DNA from 3 places in the Rhizobium sp. AN68 genome. Region 3 is predicted to be linked to each of the others. Evidence: predicted binding sites of a transcription regulator. Region 3 holds the regulator's gene; each other region holds the start of a gene.
What was found. Region 3 encodes LexA, which represses DNA repair genes until DNA is damaged. Its sites were predicted from a motif close to TGTTCNNNNTGTGTTCNG; they were not measured.

Region 1 (6,762 bases), 1.4 Mb from region 3:
AAGCCTTGCCGCGGGTGAAGCTTTCAACCAGCGACCAGGAAACGATGGCTGCTGCAGTGGCGAGGAAGGTGTTCATGGTTGCAAGAACCGCACCGCCAGATGCTTCGAGGTTGGAGCCGGCGTTGAAGCCGAACCAGCCGAACCACAGCATGGCTGCGCCAACCAGCGTCAGCGTCATGGAGTGCGGGGCCATCATGTCCTTGCCGAAGCCGGTACGCTTGCCAACCATGATCGCGCCGATCAAGCCAGCGATACCGGCATTGATGTGGACGACGGTGCCGCCGGCGAAGTCGAGAGCGCCCATGCCGAAGATCAGGCCGTTCGCGTCCCAGACCATGTGAGCGATCGGGAAGTAGACGAAGGTGGCCCACAGGATGGTGAACAGGATGACTGCCGAGAACTTCACGCGTTCCGCGAATGCACCGATGATCAGCGCGGGCGTGATGGCCGCAAAGGTCATCTGGAAGGCGATGAAGGTGTATTCGTAGATCACGACGCCCTGGGAGAAGGTTGCCGAGGTGCTGTCAAGCGAAACGCCGGACAGGAACAGCTTGCCGAAACCGCCGAAATACGGGCCGGTGCCGCCGCCGAAGGCGAATGAGTAACCGTAGATTACCCATACGAGCATCATGACCGCGCCGATGACCGTGCACTGCATGAGAACGGAGAGCATGTTCTTGGTGCGCACGAGGCCGCCATAAAACAGGGCCAGACCCGGAATGATCATGAAAAGCACGAGGATCGTCGCGACATACATGAATGCGGTATCGGCTTTTTCCGGAACGGGGGCCGCCGCTGCTACTGCCGGCGCGGCATCCTGCGCAAAGGCGATTGCCGGGGCCATCAGGGCTGCCACACCGGCACCCAGTTTGCCGAGCGTTGAAAACTTGTTGAGTTGCATAGCTAGAAAACTCCCTGTCAGCCGTGCTTCAAAGCGCTTCTGTGTTGGTTTCGCCGGTACGGATGCGCACGGCCTGTTCGATAGAGTAGACGAAGATCTTGCCGTCACCGATCTGCCCGGTTTTTGCAGCCGACGCGATTGCCTCGACAGCCTTGTCGACGACGTCTGATGCAACCGCGATCTCGATCTTCAGTTTGGGAAGAAAGCTCACCGCATATTCCGTGCCGCGATAAATCTCGGTATGTCCCTTCTGGCGTCCGTAACCCTTTACCTCGGTCACGGTCAGGCCTTGGATGCCGACGCCGGTGAGCGCTTCGCGCACTTCATCCAGCTTGAACGGCTTGATAATGGCCATCACAATTTTCATCTGGTTTCCCATCCTTTGTTTGTCCTCGGCACGGAGCCGACTCTCCTCGCGCTGGCAGATCAGTAACAGCGACTACGGACATACATTCAAGGGGCGTGCCAGTTTTGATGCGGCCTCTAAGTTATTGAAATATAGAAATTATATGACGGGCGTCTGAAAAACGGGCATTGGGTGGCGCAATTTTCGTCTATTAAATGTGCGATTTTTTAAAAAAGCGCATTATTTAAGCATTTGCCCTTTTGCGGATCAAACCTTCCTGTGCGACGGAGGCGATCAGTTCACCCTGTCTGGTGAAAATATTGCCACGGGTCAAACCGCGTGCTCCCGAGGCGCTGGGGCTGTCCTGCGTGTAGAGCAGCCAGTCGTCCAGCCGGCAGGGACGGTGGAACCACATGGCGTGATCGAGGCTCGCCACCTGAATGGCCGGATCAAAGATCGTCGTTCCGTGGGCATAGAGCGACGTGTCGAGCAATGTCATATCCGAGAGATAAGCGAGAATGGCTGACTGGAAACGTGGATCGTCCGGCACATCGCCGACAGCGCGAACCCAGATATCCTGCTGCGGTTCCAGCTTTTCCTTCGAAATATAGTGGGTCAGCGAAACCGGCCGGATCTCTATCGGGCGCTTGTTGCTCCAGTATTTGCGGATCGAAGCGGGTGCGTTGGCGAGGAAGGCCGCCTGCATCTCATCTTCACTCATCAGCCTTTCGGGCGGCGTCACATCCGGCATTCTTATCTGATGATCGAAGCCGTCCTCGACGATCTGGAATGACGCCGACATGGAAAAGATCGCCTTGCCATGCTGGATGGCGACCACGCGCCGGGTGCAGAAGCTTGCACCGTCGCGAATGCGTTCCACCTGGTAGAGGATGGGCACCAGCGGGTCGCCGGGGCGCATGAAATAGGAATGCAGTGAATGAACGAAACGGTCGTCATCCACGGTTCGTTGAGCTGCGATCAATGCCTGCGCGATGACCTGGCCGCCGAAAACGCGCTGCCAGCCGATTTGCGGGCTTTCACCCCGAAACAGGTTTTCTTCCAGCTTCTCGAGATCGAGTGTGGAGATCAGATTGGCCATCGGATCTGACGTTTGCGAGGGATGCGACATTTTTTCGGCCTGCTCCGGCTGTAGGAAGACGTCACATGGTCTATAGTGCGCCGATGATGCGTGCACAAGATTTGAGGAGAAGCGCGATGCTGGACGTGGTGGTGGCAGGCGGCGGTTATGTCGGCCTTTCCGTTGCTGTCGCAATTAAGCAGGCAGCCGGACATCTTAATGTGCAGGTGGTTGAAGCCGCTCCCGAGGATGTCTGGAAGAAGGACGTCCGCGCCTCCGCCATTATCGCGGCGGCCACGCGCATGCTCGACGTTTTCGGCATATGGAACGAGATCGAGCCGGAGGCCCAGCCGATCCACAAGATGATCGTCACCGATTCGAAGACCGCCGATCCGGTTCGCCCGGTGTTTTTGACATTCGACGGCGCGGTGGAGGAGGGCAGGCCCTTCGCTCATATGGTCCCGAATGTCGCGATGGTGGGTGCGCTGCGAGGCCTGTGTGAGCGCCTCGGCGTCGAAATCCGCCATGGTCTCAGTGTTTCCGGCTTTTCCGCCGGTCCGCAATCGACGGCTATTTCACTTTCCGACGGCTCGTCGCTTGAGGCGCGACTGCTCATAGCCTGCGATGGGGTCCGCTCGGCTTTGCGGGATATGGCAGGAATAAAAACCGTGCACTGGAATTACGATCAGTCCGGGATCGTCACCACCGTTGAACACGAGCGGCCGCATGAGGGCTGCGCGGAGGAACATTTTCTGCCGTCGGGGCCTTTCGCCGTGCTTCCCTTGAAAGGGAACCGCTCCTCGCTTGTCTGGACCGAACGTACGGCCGATGCCGACAGGCTGGTTGCTGCCGACGATCTGGTGTTCGAGGAGGAACTTGAACGCCGGTTCGGCCACAAGCTCGGTCCGGTCCGTCCCGTCGGTCCCCGTCGCGCCTTTCCGCTGGGCTTGACGCTGGCGCGTTCCTTCGTCGCGCCACGTTTTGCACTTGCCGGCGATGCGGCGCATGGAATTCACCCGATTTCCGGTCAGGGCCTCAATCTCGGCTTCAAGGATGTTGCGGCACTGGCCGAAACCGTGGTCGAGGCCGACCGTCTCGGCCTTGATATCGGCTCTCTCAACGTTCTCGACCGTTACCAGTCCTGGCGGCGTTTCGACACGTTGCGGATGGGTGTGACGACGGATGTGCTGAACCGGCTTTTCTCCAATGATGTCGGTCCCATTCGCGTCATGCGTGATTTCGGTCTGGGTGTGGTCGATCGTTTGCCGGGTCTGAAATCCTATTTCATCGGTCAGGCTGCCGGCACGACAGATGCCGGCGCGCCGCGCCTGCTCGCCGGCGAGGCGCTGTGATACTGCCGTTCGTGCCTGTGCCGAAGCGGCTTTCCAGCGATTGCCGCTTGACAGTCGATTCCGGTGTTTTCCGCCGGAAGCCGGTGCCGCAAAGCTGAATCCGGACAAGGACTTACCCGGATTCACAATCTGGTATAGGGCAGGCATCTGCCAACCAGATGTTGCGGAGAACAAAAGCTGAATCCATTGGAGTCAGCGATTCGTATTCGATTCGTTCGCAGACTGTTCCGTATCCGAATCAATTCCGGTTTCGCCGGATTCTTTTTAATATTTCAAGTATCTGAATCAAAAAGGAAAATTCTGCCGGGGGAGGACCTCTTACCACTTTGCGGACAAGGCCTATTGCCTTTGTCGGCGGGCGTTGCCATGTGTGTTGCGTGTGCGGCCCGTATCAGTGAATGGCGGGCGGTACAGCAAGCAGATGAAGTCGATTCACGGATAGTACGTTGAATTTTCGCCCCATGATCCTGAGCGGCCGCGGTGTCACGGCCGTTCTCGGCCCCACCAATACCGGCAAGACCCATTACGCCATCGAGCGCATGGTGGCACATGGCAACGGTGTCATCGGCCTTCCGCTGCGCCTTCTGGCGCGTGAGGTCTATACCCGTCTTGTCGAAAAGGTGGGCGCGCCGAATGTGGCGCTGATAACCGGCGAAGAAAAGATCGCCCCTCCTAAAGCCAAATATTCCGTCTGCACGGTGGAAGCCATGCCGCGCGAGACAACGGCCGCATTCGTCGCCATCGATGAAGTGCAGCTGGCGGGTGATCTGGAGCGCGGGCATATCTTTACCGACCGCGTGCTGCATCTGCGCGGGCGGGAGGAAACGCTGCTTCTGGGTGCGGGCACGATGCGCCCGATCCTCGAAAAGCTGCTGCCGGGAATTACCGTGGTCGAACGTCCGCGCCTGTCGCAGCTTTTTTATGCGGGCCAGAAGAAGATAACCCGCCTGCCGCAACGCACGGCAATCGTCGCCTTTTCGGCGGAAGAGGTCTATGCCATTGCCGAGCTGGTGCGCCGCCAGCGTGGTGGCGCAGCCGTTGTGATGGGCGCGCTTTCGCCGCGTACGCGCAACGCCCAGGTGGGGCTCTACCAGTCCGGCGACGTCGAATATCTCGTTGCGACGGATGCCATCGGCATGGGCCTCAACCTCGATGTCGATCATGTCGCCTTTGCGCAGGACCGCAAGTTCGACGGCTATCAGTTCCGCAATCTCAATCCGGGCGAGATCGGCCAGATCGCCGGCCGCGCCGGCCGCCATCTTCGCGATGGCACCTTTGGCGTGACGGGGCGCGTCGATCCATTTGACGACGAGTTGGTGGAGCGTATCGAAACCCATCAGTTCGACTCGGTGAAGGTGCTGCAATGGCGGACGAAAAATTTCGATTTTTCCTCCATCAGCAATCTGCGTCTGAGCCTCGAAGCCGCCCCGGCGATCCAGGGACTGTCACGGGCCTTGCCGGCGATCGACCAGCAGGCGCTCGAATATCTGTCGCGCTACCCTGAAATCATCGACGTGGCGACGACGGAGGCGCGGGTGGAAAAACTCTGGGAGGCCTGCGCGCTTCCGGATTATCGCCGCATTGCGCCCGCTCAACATGCTGATCTGATCTCAACGCTCTATTTCGATCTGGTAAAACGTGGCACGGTGAACGAAGATTTCATGGGCGAACAGGTGCGCCGCGCCGATCGTACCGATGGAGAGATCGATACCTTGTCTGCAAGGATTGCGCAGATCAGAACATGGACTTATGTATCGAACCGCCCAGGATGGCTTGCCGATCCGACACACTGGCAAGAAAAGACGCGGGAAATCGAAGATCGATTGTCCGATGCTCTACATGAAAGGTTGACGAAACGCTTTGTTGATCGCAGGACATCTGTGCTCATGAGGCGCCTGAGAGAGAATGCGATGCTTGAAGCTGAAATCAGTGTAAATGGTGATGTCTTCGTAGAAGGACATCACGTCGGCCAGTTGGCCGGGTTCCGGTTCACGCCGGTGCCGGGAATGGAAGGGCCGGATCAGAAGGCCGTGCAGGCTGCTGCGCAGAAGGCGCTCGCGCTCGAATACGAGGCGCGTGCCGCGCGTCTGCACGCCAGCGGAAACGGTGATCTCGCTTTGAGCTCCGATGGTCTGGTTCGCTGGTTGGGCGAACCGGTGGCCCGCCTTTCGGCAGGCGACAATATCATGAAGCCGCGCGTGATCCTCTTTGCCGACGAGCAGTTGAGCGGCAATGCCCGCGATCATGCGCTGGCGCGCGTCGAACGTTTCGTTAATCATCAGATTGCGACCGTGCTGAAGCCGCTGGACGATATTTCGCGCGCCGAAGACCTTCAGGGTCTGGCGAAGGGGCTGGCGTTCCAGCTGGTCGAAAATCTCGGTGTCCTGTTCCGCCGTGACGTCACCGAAGACGTGAAGTCGCTGGATCAGGACGCACGCGCCTCCATGCGCCGCTACGGCGTGCGTTTCGGCGCCTATCACGTCTTCCTGCCCGCGCTTCTCAAGCCAGCTCCGGCGGAGCTTGTGACGCTGCTCTGGGCGCTGAAGAACGATGGTCTCGGCAAGCCGGGTTATGGCGATCTCATTCCGGTGCTGGCCGCCGGTCGCACCTCTGTCGTGACGGACCCGACCTTCGAGCGGATGTTCTACAAGCTCGCCGGTTTCCGTTTCCTCGGAAAGCGCGCCGTGCGTATCGACATTCTCGAGCGTCTGGCCGATCTCATCCGTCCGCTGTTGCAGTGGAAGCCCGGTCAGCAGCCGCGTCCGGAAGGCGCTTATGACGGCCGCCGTTTCACGACGACGACCGCGATGCTTTCCATTCTCGGCGCAACGCTCGACGACATGGAAGAAATCCTCAAGGGTCTCGGTTATCGTGCCGATCAGGTAACGGCGGAAGAGGCGCAGGCCTTCCTCGCCAACCAGACCGGTGCTGCCGCTCCGGCCGCTTCTGAAGCGGTGACGGAAGACGAGAGTGCAGAGACCGAACACGAGGAACCGGCTTCGGAAGAGCAGGTTTCCGAGACGACGACTGTCGAAGCTGCTGAAGAAGCGCCGGTTGCGGAAGCTGTGGGCCAAGAGGCTGCTGT
Region 2 (6,762 bases), on a different contig from region 3:
CCTGTACGCGTTCGCGTGTTTCAGCCGGGATACGCGCAATCGCGGTCGGCGCGCCGTTCAGAACAAGCGATACTGTTGCCTGACTGACGCCGGCAAGCTTCGCAATATCGTTCTGAGTAAGGCGTTTATGGCTGGTCACGCAATGCCCTCCCCGACACTCGTTGACTGCTAATACGTATTAGCTGTTAATGCGTATTAGCACGACTTCCCTAATCTGTGTCAAGAGGCGAAAGACACGCTTGCGGAGAGATGTTTTGACGAAGGCTTATGATGCGGCCAGCCCGGCCTTATGACGGCCGCGCTGGGTTATGGGCTTTCATACCAGCGGTAAAATGGTGCCCGCTGCGGGTTCAGGGTGCCGAAGGCGTCTTTGCGTCGGCAAGCTTTTGCTGGAGAAGCCAGGTCCACATCGCCTCATCGCCGAGCACTTTTGCCTCCACCTCTTCATGGTTCGTATCTTCAAAAACCGTCAGCCGCACGTTGCGTTTCAGTTCCTGGAGACGCTGGACGAGGACAACAGTATCGGACAAAGGAATCACCTCGTCCCTTGAGCCGTGAAAGGCCCAGAAGGCGGTCTTTTCATTGGTGCGGTTGAGGTAATGGCGGATGCCGCCACCGGCAATTGGGACGACCGCAGCAAAAGTTTGCGGAAACTGCTCGGCCATTGACCAGGCGCCGAACCCTCCCCGGCTATATCCGATCAGATAGATACGGCTGCGGTCCACCCGATGATCCGCCACAACGGAAGCCAAGACGCTTGCGACACGTTCGATCGGATAAAGCAGTTCCTCGCTCGGATTTTGTGGCGAAAACACCATGAAAGGAAAATCACGGCCCCCTTCGATCAATTTTGGCAGACCGCTGCGGCGCAGCTTTTCGACGTCGCTCCCGCCCTGATCGCCGCCATGCAGCCAGATCACGAGAGGATAGGTTTTGTCCGAACCGGCATAGTCTTTGGGCGTATAAAGCAGATAATTGATATCCGACGCGATCGTGGCGTCAGACCTCATGGCCTTCTGCTCGGCAAAGGCAAATGTCGATGTGGCCAGTGCCGCAACAGCGATCAGGCATAGTTTCAGATGCTTCATGCTTTTGTTCTCCCAACAAACACGTCTTCCAAGACGCGACTGGTGAACTCATCAGCCGCCGGGTTGGTTCAGTGGTTTGAAAAGCATGCCGGTCAACACGCCATGCGGAACCCGATTGAGGCTGCGAATATCGATCAGCCAGGTTTGTCCACCGCAGTGTGGAGGACAGAGACATGCGTTCATTATTTGTTCTGGCCTGCTGTTTGAGTTTTTGCTAATCATTGCAACAAGAGTGCTTTTGAAAAATGCCGTCGTCGTGCGGATAGGCAAATATCAAGGATGCAGGCATGGCGGTTGCCTATCTGGACAAACTGAACGAGCAGCAACGCAAGGCCGTGGAACATGGCGTTGGGCCTTCAGGCGGACACACGGCTGGACCGTTGCTGATTATCGCCGGTGCCGGTTCCGGCAAGACCAATACGCTGGCGCACCGGGTGGCGCATCTGATCGTCAATGGCGCCGATCCTCGCCGTATCCTGCTGATGACGTTTTCACGGCGTGCCGCCTCCGAAATGTCGCGCCGTGTCGAGCGTATCTGCAAGCAGGTCATCGGCGCTAACGCCGGAGCCCTCACGGATGCGATGGCCTGGTCCGGCACGTTTCACGGGATCGGCGCGCGCCTCTTGCGAATCTATGCGGAACAGATTGGACTGGACGTGGATTTCACGATCCACGACCGCGAAGACAGCGCTGATCTGATGAACCTTGCCCGACACGAACTGGGTTTCTCCAAGACCGAGAGCCGTTTTCCGACAAAGGGCACCTGCCTTGCGATCTATTCGCGCGCCGTCAATTCACAAACGCCGCTGAAAGAAATCCTGCGCCAGCACTATCCATGGGTGTCCAGCTGGGAAGAAGAGCTCAAGCAATTATTCGCCGCCTATGTCGAGGCCAAGCAGGCCCAGAACGTTCTCGATTACGACGACCTTCTGCTCTACTGGGCCCAGATGGTCAGCGATCCCGACCTTGCAGGCGATATCGGCAATCGTTTCGACCACGTGATGGTCGACGAATATCAGGATACCAACCGGCTGCAGGCCGCGGTGCTGATGGCACTGAAGCCGGGCGGTCGCGGGTTGACCGTGGTGGGTGACGATGCCCAGCCGATCTATTCGTTCCGGGCAGCAACGGTGCGCAATATCCTTGATTTTCCGGCGTCTTTCAGCCCGGCTGCCGATATTATCACCCTTGATCGCAACTATCGCTCGACACAGCCGATACTGGCTGCCGCCAATGGTGTCATCGACCTTGCCCGTGAGCGATTCACCAAAAACCTCTGGACCGAACGACAGTCGCTCGAGCGACCGAAGCTCGTGACAGTAAAAAGCGAAACCGAGCAGGCGAACTTCATTATTGACCAGGTGCTGGCCAATCGTGAGACCGGCATGACGCTGAAGCAACAGGCCGTGCTGTTTCGCACCTCCAGTCATAGCGGGCCGCTTGAAGTTGAACTTACACGCCGCAATATTCCCTTCGTCAAATTTGGCGGCCTGAAGTTTCTCGACAGTGCCCATGTAAAGGACATGCTGGCGGTATTGCGTTTCGCGCAAAACCCGCGCGACCGCGTCGCAGGTTTCAGGCTACTTCAGATGCTGCCGGGTATCGGGCCGAAGAAAGCCGGCAATATTCTCGATACGATAGCGGCAGACCCGGAACCTCTGCTCGCCCTTGCCGAAATTCCGTCGCCACCCAAAACCGGTGATGACTGGGTATCCTTCGTGCAGTTGCTGGCGAACCTGCGAAAATCGCAAGGCGGCTGGCCATCAGATATCGAGCAGGCGCGTCTCTGGTACGAGCCCCACCTCGAACGCATCCATGAGGATGCCGAGACGCGGAAGGCCGATTTGCTGCAACTCGAGCAGATTGCCGGCGGCTATCCTTCCCGCGAACGCTTCCTCACCGAACTGACGCTCGACCCGCCGGACGCCACCAGCGATCAGGCAGGCGTGCCGCTGCTCGATGAGGATTACCTGACGCTTTCAACCATTCATTCGGCAAAAGGCCAGGAATGGCGCTCCGTCTTTATCCTGAACGTGGTCGATGGCTGCATACCCTCCGATCTGGGCGTCGGCTCCACCCATGAAGTAGAGGAGGAACGCCGGCTGCTCTATGTCGCCATGACCCGCGCCAAGGACAGTCTGTCACTGATAACCCCGCAACGGTTCTTCACCCATGGCCAGAACGCGCAGGGCGACCGGCATGTCTATGCCGCTAGAACCCGCTTCATACCGGCAACTTTGCTGCAGTTCTTTGAAACGGCCACCTGGCCGCTGGTTTCGGCTGCGGCCTCCGAGCGCAGCGCGCAGCAGATCCGAATCGATGTAGGCGCGCGGATGCGGGCGATGTGGAAATAGGGAAGATCGTACAGGCTGGAACGATGGATAACACGGCTGTTCGAAAGATCATCCATATCGACATGGATGCCTTTTATGCATCGGTGGAGCAACGCGACAACCCCACACTTCGCGGCCTGCCGGTCGCCGTCGGCGGATCGGCCGCACGAGGCGTGGTGGCTGCGGCAAGTTACGAGGCGAGAACTTTCGGCGTCCATTCAGCCATGCCGTCCGTCACTGCCAAACGGAAATGCCCGGATCTGATCTTCGTACCGCCACGCTTCGAGGTATACCGGCAGGTGTCGCAACAGATACGCGAGATATTTGCCGAATATACCCCTCTGATCGAGCCGCTATCGCTCGACGAAGCCTATCTCGATGTCACCGAAAACCTGAAAGGCATGGAGATCGCCACCGAAATTGCGCTGGAGATCCGCGCAAAAATCAAGGCGGTCACCAGCCTCAATGCATCTGCCGGCATCTCCTACAACAAGTTTCTGGCCAAGATGGCAAGCGACCTGAACAAACCGAATGGCCAGGCCGTCATTACGCCGAAGAATGGGCCTGGCTTTGTTGAAGCCCTGGCCGTCAAGAAATTCCATGGCGTAGGACCCGCCACGGCCGAGCGGATGAAACGGCACGGCATCGAAACAGGACTCGATCTCAAGTCGAAATCACTCGGTTTTCTGCAACAGCATTTCGGGAAGTCCGGCCCTTATTTCTACAACATCGCCCGCGGCATCGATGAACGGCAGGTCAAGCCCGATCGCATCCGCAAATCTGTCGGCGCAGAAGACACATTCGTGGAGGATATCGACGATCTCAATCTGGCGAAGGCGGAGCTTGGCCCTTTGGCTCAGAAAGTCTGGCGTTATTGCGAGGCCCACGACATCACGGGAAAGACGGTGACCGTGAAAATCAAATATTCGGATTTCAGCCAGGCGACACGCAGCAAAACAGTGTCGGGAGCCGTGTCTGACCTCGCAACGATCCAGGAGATGTCAGAGAGCCTGCTTGCCTCCGTCTTTCCATTCAAACGTCCGGTAAGGCTGTTGGGGATTACCCTTTCCTCGCTGAGCACCGAAGAGAGTGAAGAGGAAGCGCAGCTCGCGCTTGGCCTGTAATGCCCCTGTCCCGAAAACGAAAGAGCCCGCCGCGGGAGGAGGTGCGGCAGGCTTTCCGAAATTTCGAACAACGGCTGGGAGGAGGAGTGCCATTGTTCACAAGACAACCCTTGGGAGGAGGATAGGGTCATCTCAATCCGAAGCTTTGCGGGAGGAGGTGCATCGCTTCGATGAAAACAAGATACCCGGTTTTACCGCATATTAAATAGGCTTTTATGCAGCGCAGCCATGCAAGAAACGCACGACGTCATCTGGCAACGCGTGCTGAGAGGCCATCAGCAGCAGCACTTCGTCAAAATGGATGCCCTCCACGAGATTAGAGCATTCGAATAGTCTCAAAAATGTGTTGGATAAAAATCTGTAAGAAATTAACTTTGCAACTCCGCTCCTGTCGACGGGCCGTACGAAAGAAACTGAAATGAGTGAATGGTCGAATAAAGAATATGTAAATTGGATTTATAAAACGCTCTTGCATAGGGACGCGGACGAAAGCGGGCTGGATCATTTTTCCAACCGTTTGGAGTCAGGGGAGGACTTGAAGAATATTGTCGAAAGCATTCTCGCAGGCGACGAATACAAAGCAAAAATGCGAGCAGAGGAAGTCGATCCTTTGCAAATTTCTCAAAGACAGCGTCGACGATTGACTATTGTGGATGTCGGCGCCCGTCTGCTTGCAACAGAGGATCACATCTACGCGCCATTGACAAAAGGTACTCTCGATTGGCGTGCCATCGGTTTTGAGCCACAAAAGCACCGCATAGAGGAACGGGCAGCAGCAGAACCAGACCCCAGACTAGTTTTGATTGAAGCGTTTATCGGGGATGGCAAAGAAGCGCTGTTCCATACTGTTAATGACGATGGCAGCTCTTCCCTGCTTGATCTCAATCTGAAGTTCAACGCAGATTTTGATGATATAGGCGACATGCGTGTTGTATCGACTGACGTTGTTAAAACTTCCACTCTAGATGAAGCTTTAGCTGGAGAGCCACACATCGACTTTTTAAAATTCGACATACAGGGCTTCGAGGGTCGCGCACTGTCGGGCGCAAAAGATGTATTGCAGAAAACCAACGTCGTGCACTGCGAAGTTTTTTTCGGCCCCATGTATCACGAGACGGCATTTTTCCGGGATATAGATCATATCCTTTCAGAAGCAGGATTTGAATTTATCGACTTTTCGCACTTGAATAGATACGAGTACACATCGGTGCCGTTCAAGACCGCCAAGCGCGAGAGACTGATATGGGGCGATGCCGTCTTCTTTCGCAAGGACGTGAATAACGCTGATGATCGCATCGCCCAGGCTTTGATAGCGAGTATGATTTACAAGAAACATGGCCTGGCGCAAACGCTTCTTCGCTGAGGATCAGTCGCCGTAAATGCATAGACAGAAAGACCGTCGACGATGATGGTCTTTCTCTATCTGCACAACCCAGGCCAAGGATGGTCTCCGATCAGCAACTGACCGCAACAACATGGTGGAAACCTGGCTGACGACTATGGTCGGCGTGCCTGCGCGTACGAAAAATATGAAATTCGGATCCAGGTCAGTATGCTACCCCTGAGCATCAAGCTCATCCAAAAATTTCCTAAGAATAGTCACATGCTCTTAGAGCCAATCTGACGCCCAATCGGTAGTTTTTGCATGTAACGATTATCTATACGATTGTATATTCTTTTGCCAAGGCGCTGGGATGGCTTCTCTATCCAGATATAAGTACAGTAAGACAATAAGAATGTTGCCAGACTTACCACCAAAAGTGAGAGATATACAGAAATCTTTCCACGCAGTGATTGACCATAATTATCAAGGTAATAGATCCCCGCATACATGACGGGGCCATGCATCAGATATATGGAATAACTAATTCTGCCGGTAAACGACAAAAACGCCGATTTAATTTTGAAGAAATGAATGGAAAAGAAAAATACGGCGAAGGCTGCAAAATAAGAGCCATATAAACGGGGCACCATATCTGGCTCAGCGTGCGTTCTGACGTAGGCTTCATTGAAGCCTGCCATTGGGAACACAAATAGCCATCCAATTGCTACGATCCAGTAGGCAAGCTCTGCAAATCCTTGTAGCCCCTGCTTTTCAAAACGAGCGCGCGCCAAGGCGCCCCAGAACATGAAGCCCAACAGCATGGGATATTCGCCGAGCTTGCCTTCAAACATTTGAAATTTATGAAGATATTCACGATCTATGAAAGTAGCCGT
Region 3 (6,762 bases):
TGCCGCTCGGGAGCACTCCTGCTCAGCCGTGACATCTTGCGGCGTCTCGGTTCTGTGGAAATAGATTTTGCTGACAAGAGGGAGGAGGGTGTGGTGAGCGGGCTGCGCGCCGCAATCGCCGGAACGGACAGGCCCTGGAGCCAGCACCGTTATTACGACTGGAAAAGCGGACGTTTCGACCGTGATCTGCCGCAGCCCATCATCCGGCTGCTGGCGGCGTCGCAATGACTGCCGCCAGCATGGATCATCGGGCCTTGGCGCGCAAATCTTCAGTCAATTCGCCGATCCCGCCAACTTCCTCTTCATGACCAGCGTCGCGCCAGCTCTCCTTCAAACCGGCCTCGTACCATTCTTGCATGGCAGGCAGGGCGAGCAGCAGGTCGCAATAGGCTTTCGCTGCTGGCGAAAGATCCGCGCTGCCATAGGTCTGGAAACGGAATGCAACCGGGCAGAAGAAAGCATCGACCGCCGTGAACTTTTGACCGGCAAGATATGGCCCGCCGAATTTTGTAAGACCCTCGCTCCACAACGCATCGATCCGCTTTATATCGGCCTTAAGTCCGGCATCGCCGCCCCTGGGTTTGACCCGAATGCCCACCGACATGGGATAGAGATTGCGCAGCGAGGAAAAGCCGGCATGCATCTCACTTGCGGCCGAACGCGACCAGGCCCTCGCATGCTTGTCGCTTGCCCAGACACCCTGGTGTCTTTCGGCAAGATATTCGACGATCGAAAGCGTTTCCCAAACCGTCATACCCTCGTCGACCAGGCAGGGCACCTTGCCCGTCGGCGAAAAGGAGGAGAAGGATACGCCTTCGCCGAACGGAATGAGCTTTTCATCAAAGGCGATACCGAGCGTGCGCATCAATACCCACGGCCGCAGCGACCATGAAGAATAGTTCTTGTTGGCTATATAAAGATCGTACATGGCGTATCTCCCGGATATGACGCGTATTTCTACACCTGCCAAGCGTTCACGGAATATCGAAAATTATCCATGGCTCCCATAAACGCCGTTGATGAATGGTGATGTGGGGCCGCTGAGAGCGCGCCTTCGATAAGTCACCCTTTGGTGACGACTAAAACTGACTGCGCAACACGACAGAACAACGTCGCTAAAAAACAGCGGATGGGATCGCTTCGACAATTACAGCGAGCAGCCCATTCGCCACCACGCCTGTAGCGAAACCGAAGCATCTTTATGGAGCAGGAACTCAGTTTAGAAAGGGCAACGCGCATAGGCTGGATGGCGCATATCCTCGTGCACCCGCAAAAGCCCGCCACGTTTGGAAAAAGCCAAACCCAATATAGGCGCCATCTTCACGATGACGCCTATTATAAAGTGAATACGTTCGGTTCGATAAGATCAATGGTAGCGGCGGATCAGCCCCACCAGCTTGCCCTGAATTTTAACCCGGTCGGGCCCGAAGATACGGGTCTCATAGGCTGGGTTTGCCGCCTCGAGCGCAATGGAGGCACCCTTGCGGCGGAAGCGCTTCAGCGTGGCTTCCTCGTCATCCACCAGAGCCACAACGATATCCCCGGGATTGGCGGTGTTGCCGTTGCGGATGATGACTGTGTCGCCGTCGAAAATGCCGGCCTCGATCATCGAATCACCCTTGACCTCAAGAGCGTAATGTTCGCCCGTGCCAAGCATGTCTACTGGCACGGCCACATCATGGGTGTTGTTCTGGATGGCGGAAATCGGTACGCCCGCAGCGATGCGGCCCATGACCGGCACGGTGACAGCGCCGCCCAGATCATTGGCCGGCGTCTTGGGGGCAGGGGCCGGTTCCGGCGTTTTGGGCTTGCCAAGGCTGCCTTCGATAACGCTTGGCGAAAAGCCGCGCTGCGGCCTTGCACCCGGCGTATAAGCCTCGGGCAGCTTGATGACTTCCAGCGCCCGAGCTCTATTCGGTAGCCGACGAATGAATCCTCGCTCTTCGAGAGCGGTTATCAGGCGGTGGATGCCGGATTTCGAAGCAAGATCGAGTGCGTCCTTCATTTCATCGAAGGAGGGCGGCACGCCGGACTCTTTCATTCGTTCATGAATGAAGAGAAGCAATTCCTGCTGTTTGCGCGTGAGCATGAGGAAAACACCCTTTAGAATCGTAGTGGAAGTCGCGAAACAAATACAGAACGAACACTATATGTTCCATATGTGTTCTGCAATCCCCTAAAATTTCGTGAAGGTGCCATCTGTTGCTGTGATGATTTGCCTCATAGCACGCAATTGTGCTTTTGTGCGGTCGAAACCGTCCCGGCATGCTCCGGGCGGAAGGCCAGCAGGATACATTTTCATGACGAAACCCTATAGCGTTGACCATCTCGTTTTGCCCGTGGAAGTCATAGGCGTCGCCGTGAAGCGCCTCGTCAGTCTTGGCTTTACGGTTGCGCCGGAGGCTCTGCATCCTTTCGGCACCCAAAATGCCTGCGTATTTTTCGCCGATGGCACCTATCTGGAGCCGCTCGCAATTACTGATCCGGCTAAATATAATGCGTCAATAGAGAGGGGTGATGTTTTCACTGGCAGGGATGTGGCCTTCCGGCAACGGGACGGGCAGGAGGGTTTTTCGGCTCTTGTCGCCAGGACTGAAGACGCCTTGGTTGACCATGAGCGGTTTCGGGCAGCCGGCCTTTCGGCGGGCGATGTTTTCGAGTTTTCGCGGCCTGTTCGGATGCCGGATGGCTCGCAAGGCGAGGCGGCGTTCCGGCTTGCTTTTGCTGCAAGCGGGGCGGCCGCGGATTTCTTTTTGTTCAGTTGTCAACGGGTTCAAGCCCTTCCGGGCGATCGCACCATGCTGGAGCGCCACGCCAATGGTGTCACCGGCCTCAGTGAAATCGTCCTGTTTACCGGCGGCGATATGAAGGTGGCGGGCCTGATCGAGACGGTGTTTGGCTGTGAAGGCAAATGGTCTCCGGGCGGTGATATGGTTTTCGCGACCGGCAATGCCAGCATCAGATTGACCGGAAAACCGGCTTTCAGCGGGCAGGCCCTGAATGCTCAGGATGGCAACGAAGGCGGATTGCGCGGCGCGGGCATTGTCTTTTCGTCACACGATCTTGCCGTGACAGAGGCGGTGCTTGCTGCTAATGGCGTGTCCTGCGCAAAAGCGGACGGCCGTCTGGTGGTGCCCGCAGCACCCGGTCAGGGTGTTGCCTTCGCCTTCGAGGAAAAATGATGAGCGTTACGAACAATCTTAAAGTCACCGCCGGCGATGGCGCCAGCAAGGTTTCCTTCTCGAATACCGAGCGGTTTTCGCTGATTGCCGGCCCCTGCCAGATGGAAAGCCGCGAACATGCCTTCATGATCGCTGGCGTCCTGAAGGAGCTTTGCGACAAGCTGGGAATAGGGCTTGTCTACAAGTCCTCTTTCGACAAGGCGAACCGCACTTCGCTTTCCGGAAAACGCGGCATCGGCCTGGATAACGCGATGCAGGTTTTTGCCGATCTCAAAAAGGAATTCGGTTTTCCTGTTCTGACCGACATCCACACGGAAGAGCAATGCGCCATCGTTTCCGAGGTGGTGGACGTGCTGCAGATTCCGGCGTTCCTCAGCCGCCAGACCGATCTTCTCGTTGCTGCCGCCAAAACCGGCCGCATCATCAACGTCAAGAAAGGCCAGTTTCTGGCGCCCTGGGACATGAAGAACGTGCTCGCCAAGCTCAATGAGAGCGGCAATCCGAATGTGATGTTGTGCGAGCGCGGCGCGTCCTTCGGTTACAACACGCTGGTTTCCGACATGCGCTCTTTGCCGATCATGGCAGCGCTCGGCGCACCTGTCGTGTTCGATGCCACCCATTCGGTGCAGCAACCGGGCGGGCAGGGCGGCTCCACAGGTGGCCAGCGCGAATTCGTCGAGACGTTGGCGCGTGCGGCCGTTGCGGTTGGCGTGGCCGGCCTCTTCATCGAGACGCATGAGGATCCGGACAATGCGCCGTCAGACGGCCCTAACATGGTCCACTTGAAGGACATGCCGAAACTGCTCGAAAAGCTTCTGGCTTTCGACGCGATTACGAAAGCCTGATCGGCTGACCGTGACGGCGGGCACTTTTGTGCCAATCGATTTTAATGGCGGGCGGGCCGTTTCCGCTGCCCACCGTCATTGTAATTTCTTCGCCATCGTCTAAGACAGGCGACGGAAAATATCTGTTCCATTCCCAAGGGAGAGACCATGACTGCCATTACCGATATCATCGCGCGCGAAATTCTCGACAGCCGCGGCAATCCGACCGTTGAAGTCGACGTTTATCTCGAAGACGGCTCCATGGGCCGTGCCGCCGTTCCCTCCGGCGCCTCCACCGGCGCGCACGAGGCGGTTGAGCTGCGCGATGGCGGCAAGCGTTATCTCGGCAAGGGCGTGGAAAAGGCGGTCGAAGCCGTCAATACGGAAATCTTCGACGCGATTGGCGGTTTCGACGCTGAAAACCAGATCCAGATCGACCAGATGATGATCGCGCTCGACGGCACGCCGAACAAGTCGCGCATCGGCGCCAACGCCATCCTCGGCGTGTCGCTCGCCGTTGCGAAGGCTGCCGCTGAAGCCTCCGGCCTGCCGCTTTACCGTTATGTCGGCGGCCCGAACGCGCATCTTCTGCCGGTTCCGATGATGAACATCATCAACGGCGGCGCGCATGCCGATAACCCCATCGACTTCCAGGAATTCATGATCCTGCCGGTCGGCGCAGAAAATATTCGCGAAGCCGTGCGCATGGGCTCCGAAGTCTTCCATACGCTGAAAAAAGAACTGTCCGCACAGGGCCACAACACCAATGTCGGCGATGAGGGCGGTTTTGCACCGGGTCTCGAAAGCGCGCCGGCAGCACTCGATTTCATCATGAAGTCGATCGAAAAGGCTGGCTACCGTCCAGGCGACGACATGTTCATCGGTCTCGACTGTGCGGCGACCGAATTCTTCAAGAACGGCAATTACGTTTATGAAGGCGAAGGCAAGACCCGTTCGCCGATCGAGCAGGCCGAATACCTGGCCGAGCTCGTGGCGAAATATCCGATCATCTCCGTCGAAGACGGCATGGCTGAAGACGACTGGGATGGCTGGAAGGCGCTGACCGATCTCATTGGCAACAAGTGCCAGCTGGTGGGCGACGATCTTTTCGTCACCAACTCCGCCCGCCTTCGCGACGGTATCAAGATGGGTGTCGCCAACTCCATCCTCGTCAAGGTCAACCAGATCGGTTCGCTTTCCGAGACGCTGGACGCAGTCGAAACCGCGCACAAGGCAGGTTATACCGCCGTCATGTCGCACCGTTCGGGCGAAACGGAAGATTCCACCATCGCCGATCTCGCGGTCGCAACCAACTGCGGTCAGATCAAGACCGGCTCGCTTGCCCGTTCCGACCGGCTCGCAAAGTACAACCAGCTTATCCGCATTGAAGAAATGCTGGGCCCGCAGGCTGCTTACGCCGGCCGTTCGATCCTGCGCGGATAATCCGCGTTCGGGTTTCGCGATATGGCCCGCCGCCTGGCGGGCCAGTCTCAGGGATGGGCGGTTTATCCGCACTGCTCACTCCCGAGTTGATCCGGGGTTCAGTCAGCCCAGGTCCCTGGGTTGAAAAGACTCTTTTCACGGCGAAGACGCGCTGTGGCTTGATGCCGGATCACGCTCGGCATAACGAACTCTCTCTGATATCTTCGTCATTATTAGCCCGCCTCTGGCGGGCTTTTTTGCGTCTATCAGCCGCGCGGAATTTAAGGTCAACGGATAGTTAAACAATCCGCATTAGTCTCGAGACTCACATTATGCGTTTTAAGGCTTCTCTCCGGCATGTGGACCAGACATCATAAAAAGAGACGATTCGGCCGTTTGATCGTTCCGGCCATTACGATCGCTTTTCTTTCCTATTTCGGGTATCATTCCATCCACGGCGACTTCGGCCTTCAGGCGACGGAGCGGCTGGAGCGACAGCGTATTGCCAGAACGGCAGAGCTTGCCAAGCTGACGCAGGCGCGCGTTGCGCTGGAGCGGCAGGTCGAATTATTGAGCGACGGTTCTCTCGAACGTGACATGATTGACGAGATTTCCCGTTATCAGTTGAATATGTCCCGTACGGACGAAATTGTCATCATGAATACCTACTTCTAATTAACCGAAATCAAGTTAATTAATGATTTGTGATTTATTCACAGCACTTTAGCATGAATATGTGCCATGCGTTTAAAGCATTGCTGCATGGCATTTTCTTGCATATGGTACGCGCCAATCTATCCATTCAAACGACAACTCAGGGAGGGATGAATGGCGCCGCGAAAAACCGCGTCCGTATCCGGCCGAAAGACAACGGCAAAGGCTGCAGGCGAATTCACCGGTAAGAACAGCCCGGACTTTTCGAAGGAAGAAGAGCTTCACGCCTATCGTGAGATGCTTCTCATCCGTCGCTTCGAGGAAAAGGCCGGTCAGCTTTACGGCATGGGCTTCATCGGTGGTTTCTGTCACCTCTACATCGGTCAGGAAGCCGTTGTTGTCGGCATGCAGATGTCTCAGAAGGAAGGCGATCAGGTCATCACCGCTTACCGTGACCACGGCCATATGTTGGCTCTGGGCATGAGCGCGCGTGGCGTCATGGCCGAATTGACCGGTCGCAAGGGCGGCCTGTCGAAGGGCAAGGGCGGCTCGATGCACATGTTCTCCAAGGAGAAACATTTCTACGGCGGCCACGGCATCGTCGGTGCGCAGGTTTCGCTCGGAACCGGTCTTGCCTTCGCCAATAAATATCGCGGCAACGACAATGTCTCCGTGACCTA

Region 1: RBH71_RS25895 (helicase-related protein) is a predicted target of LexA. The motif match lies at 3,890-3,907, and genes of this name have one in related genera.
Region 2: RBH71_RS11770 (ATP-dependent helicase) is a predicted target of LexA. The motif match lies at 1,265-1,282, and genes of this name have one in related genera.

The regions. Positions count from the first base shown of each region.
Region 1 is NZ_JARWMI010000003.1:2,663,855-2,670,616, reverse strand. Features, by position in the region: gene RBH71_RS25915 (ammonium transporter) at 1-901, opposite strand, end outside; gene RBH71_RS25910 (P-II family nitrogen regulator) at 930-1,280, opposite strand; gene tesB (acyl-CoA thioesterase II) at 1,492-2,376, opposite strand; gene RBH71_RS25900 (ubiquinone biosynthesis hydroxylase) at 2,325-3,677, shown strand; gene RBH71_RS25895 (helicase-related protein) at 4,139-6,762, shown strand, end outside.
Region 2 is NZ_JARWMI010000002.1:1,828,872-1,835,633, reverse strand. Features, by position in the region: gene RBH71_RS11780 (LacI family DNA-binding transcriptional regulator) at 1-139, opposite strand, end outside; gene RBH71_RS11775 (prolyl oligopeptidase family serine peptidase) at 351-1,088, opposite strand; gene RBH71_RS11770 (ATP-dependent helicase) at 1,376-3,442, shown strand; gene dinB (DNA polymerase IV) at 3,466-4,545, shown strand; gene RBH71_RS11760 (FkbM family methyltransferase) at 4,964-5,908, shown strand; gene RBH71_RS11755 (acyltransferase) at 6,145-6,762, opposite strand, start outside.
Region 3 is NZ_JARWMI010000003.1:1,268,360-1,275,121, forward strand. Features, by position in the region: gene RBH71_RS19225 (ComEC/Rec2 family competence protein) at 1-228, shown strand, start outside; gene RBH71_RS19230 (glutathione S-transferase family protein) at 245-928, opposite strand; gene lexA (transcriptional repressor LexA) at 1,367-2,089, opposite strand; gene RBH71_RS19240 (VOC family protein) at 2,301-3,182, shown strand; gene kdsA (3-deoxy-8-phosphooctulonate synthase) at 3,182-4,027, shown strand; gene eno (phosphopyruvate hydratase) at 4,175-5,449, shown strand; gene RBH71_RS19255 (FtsB family cell division protein) at 5,786-6,103, shown strand; gene pdhA (pyruvate dehydrogenase (acetyl-transferring) E1 component subunit alpha) at 6,257-6,762, shown strand, end outside.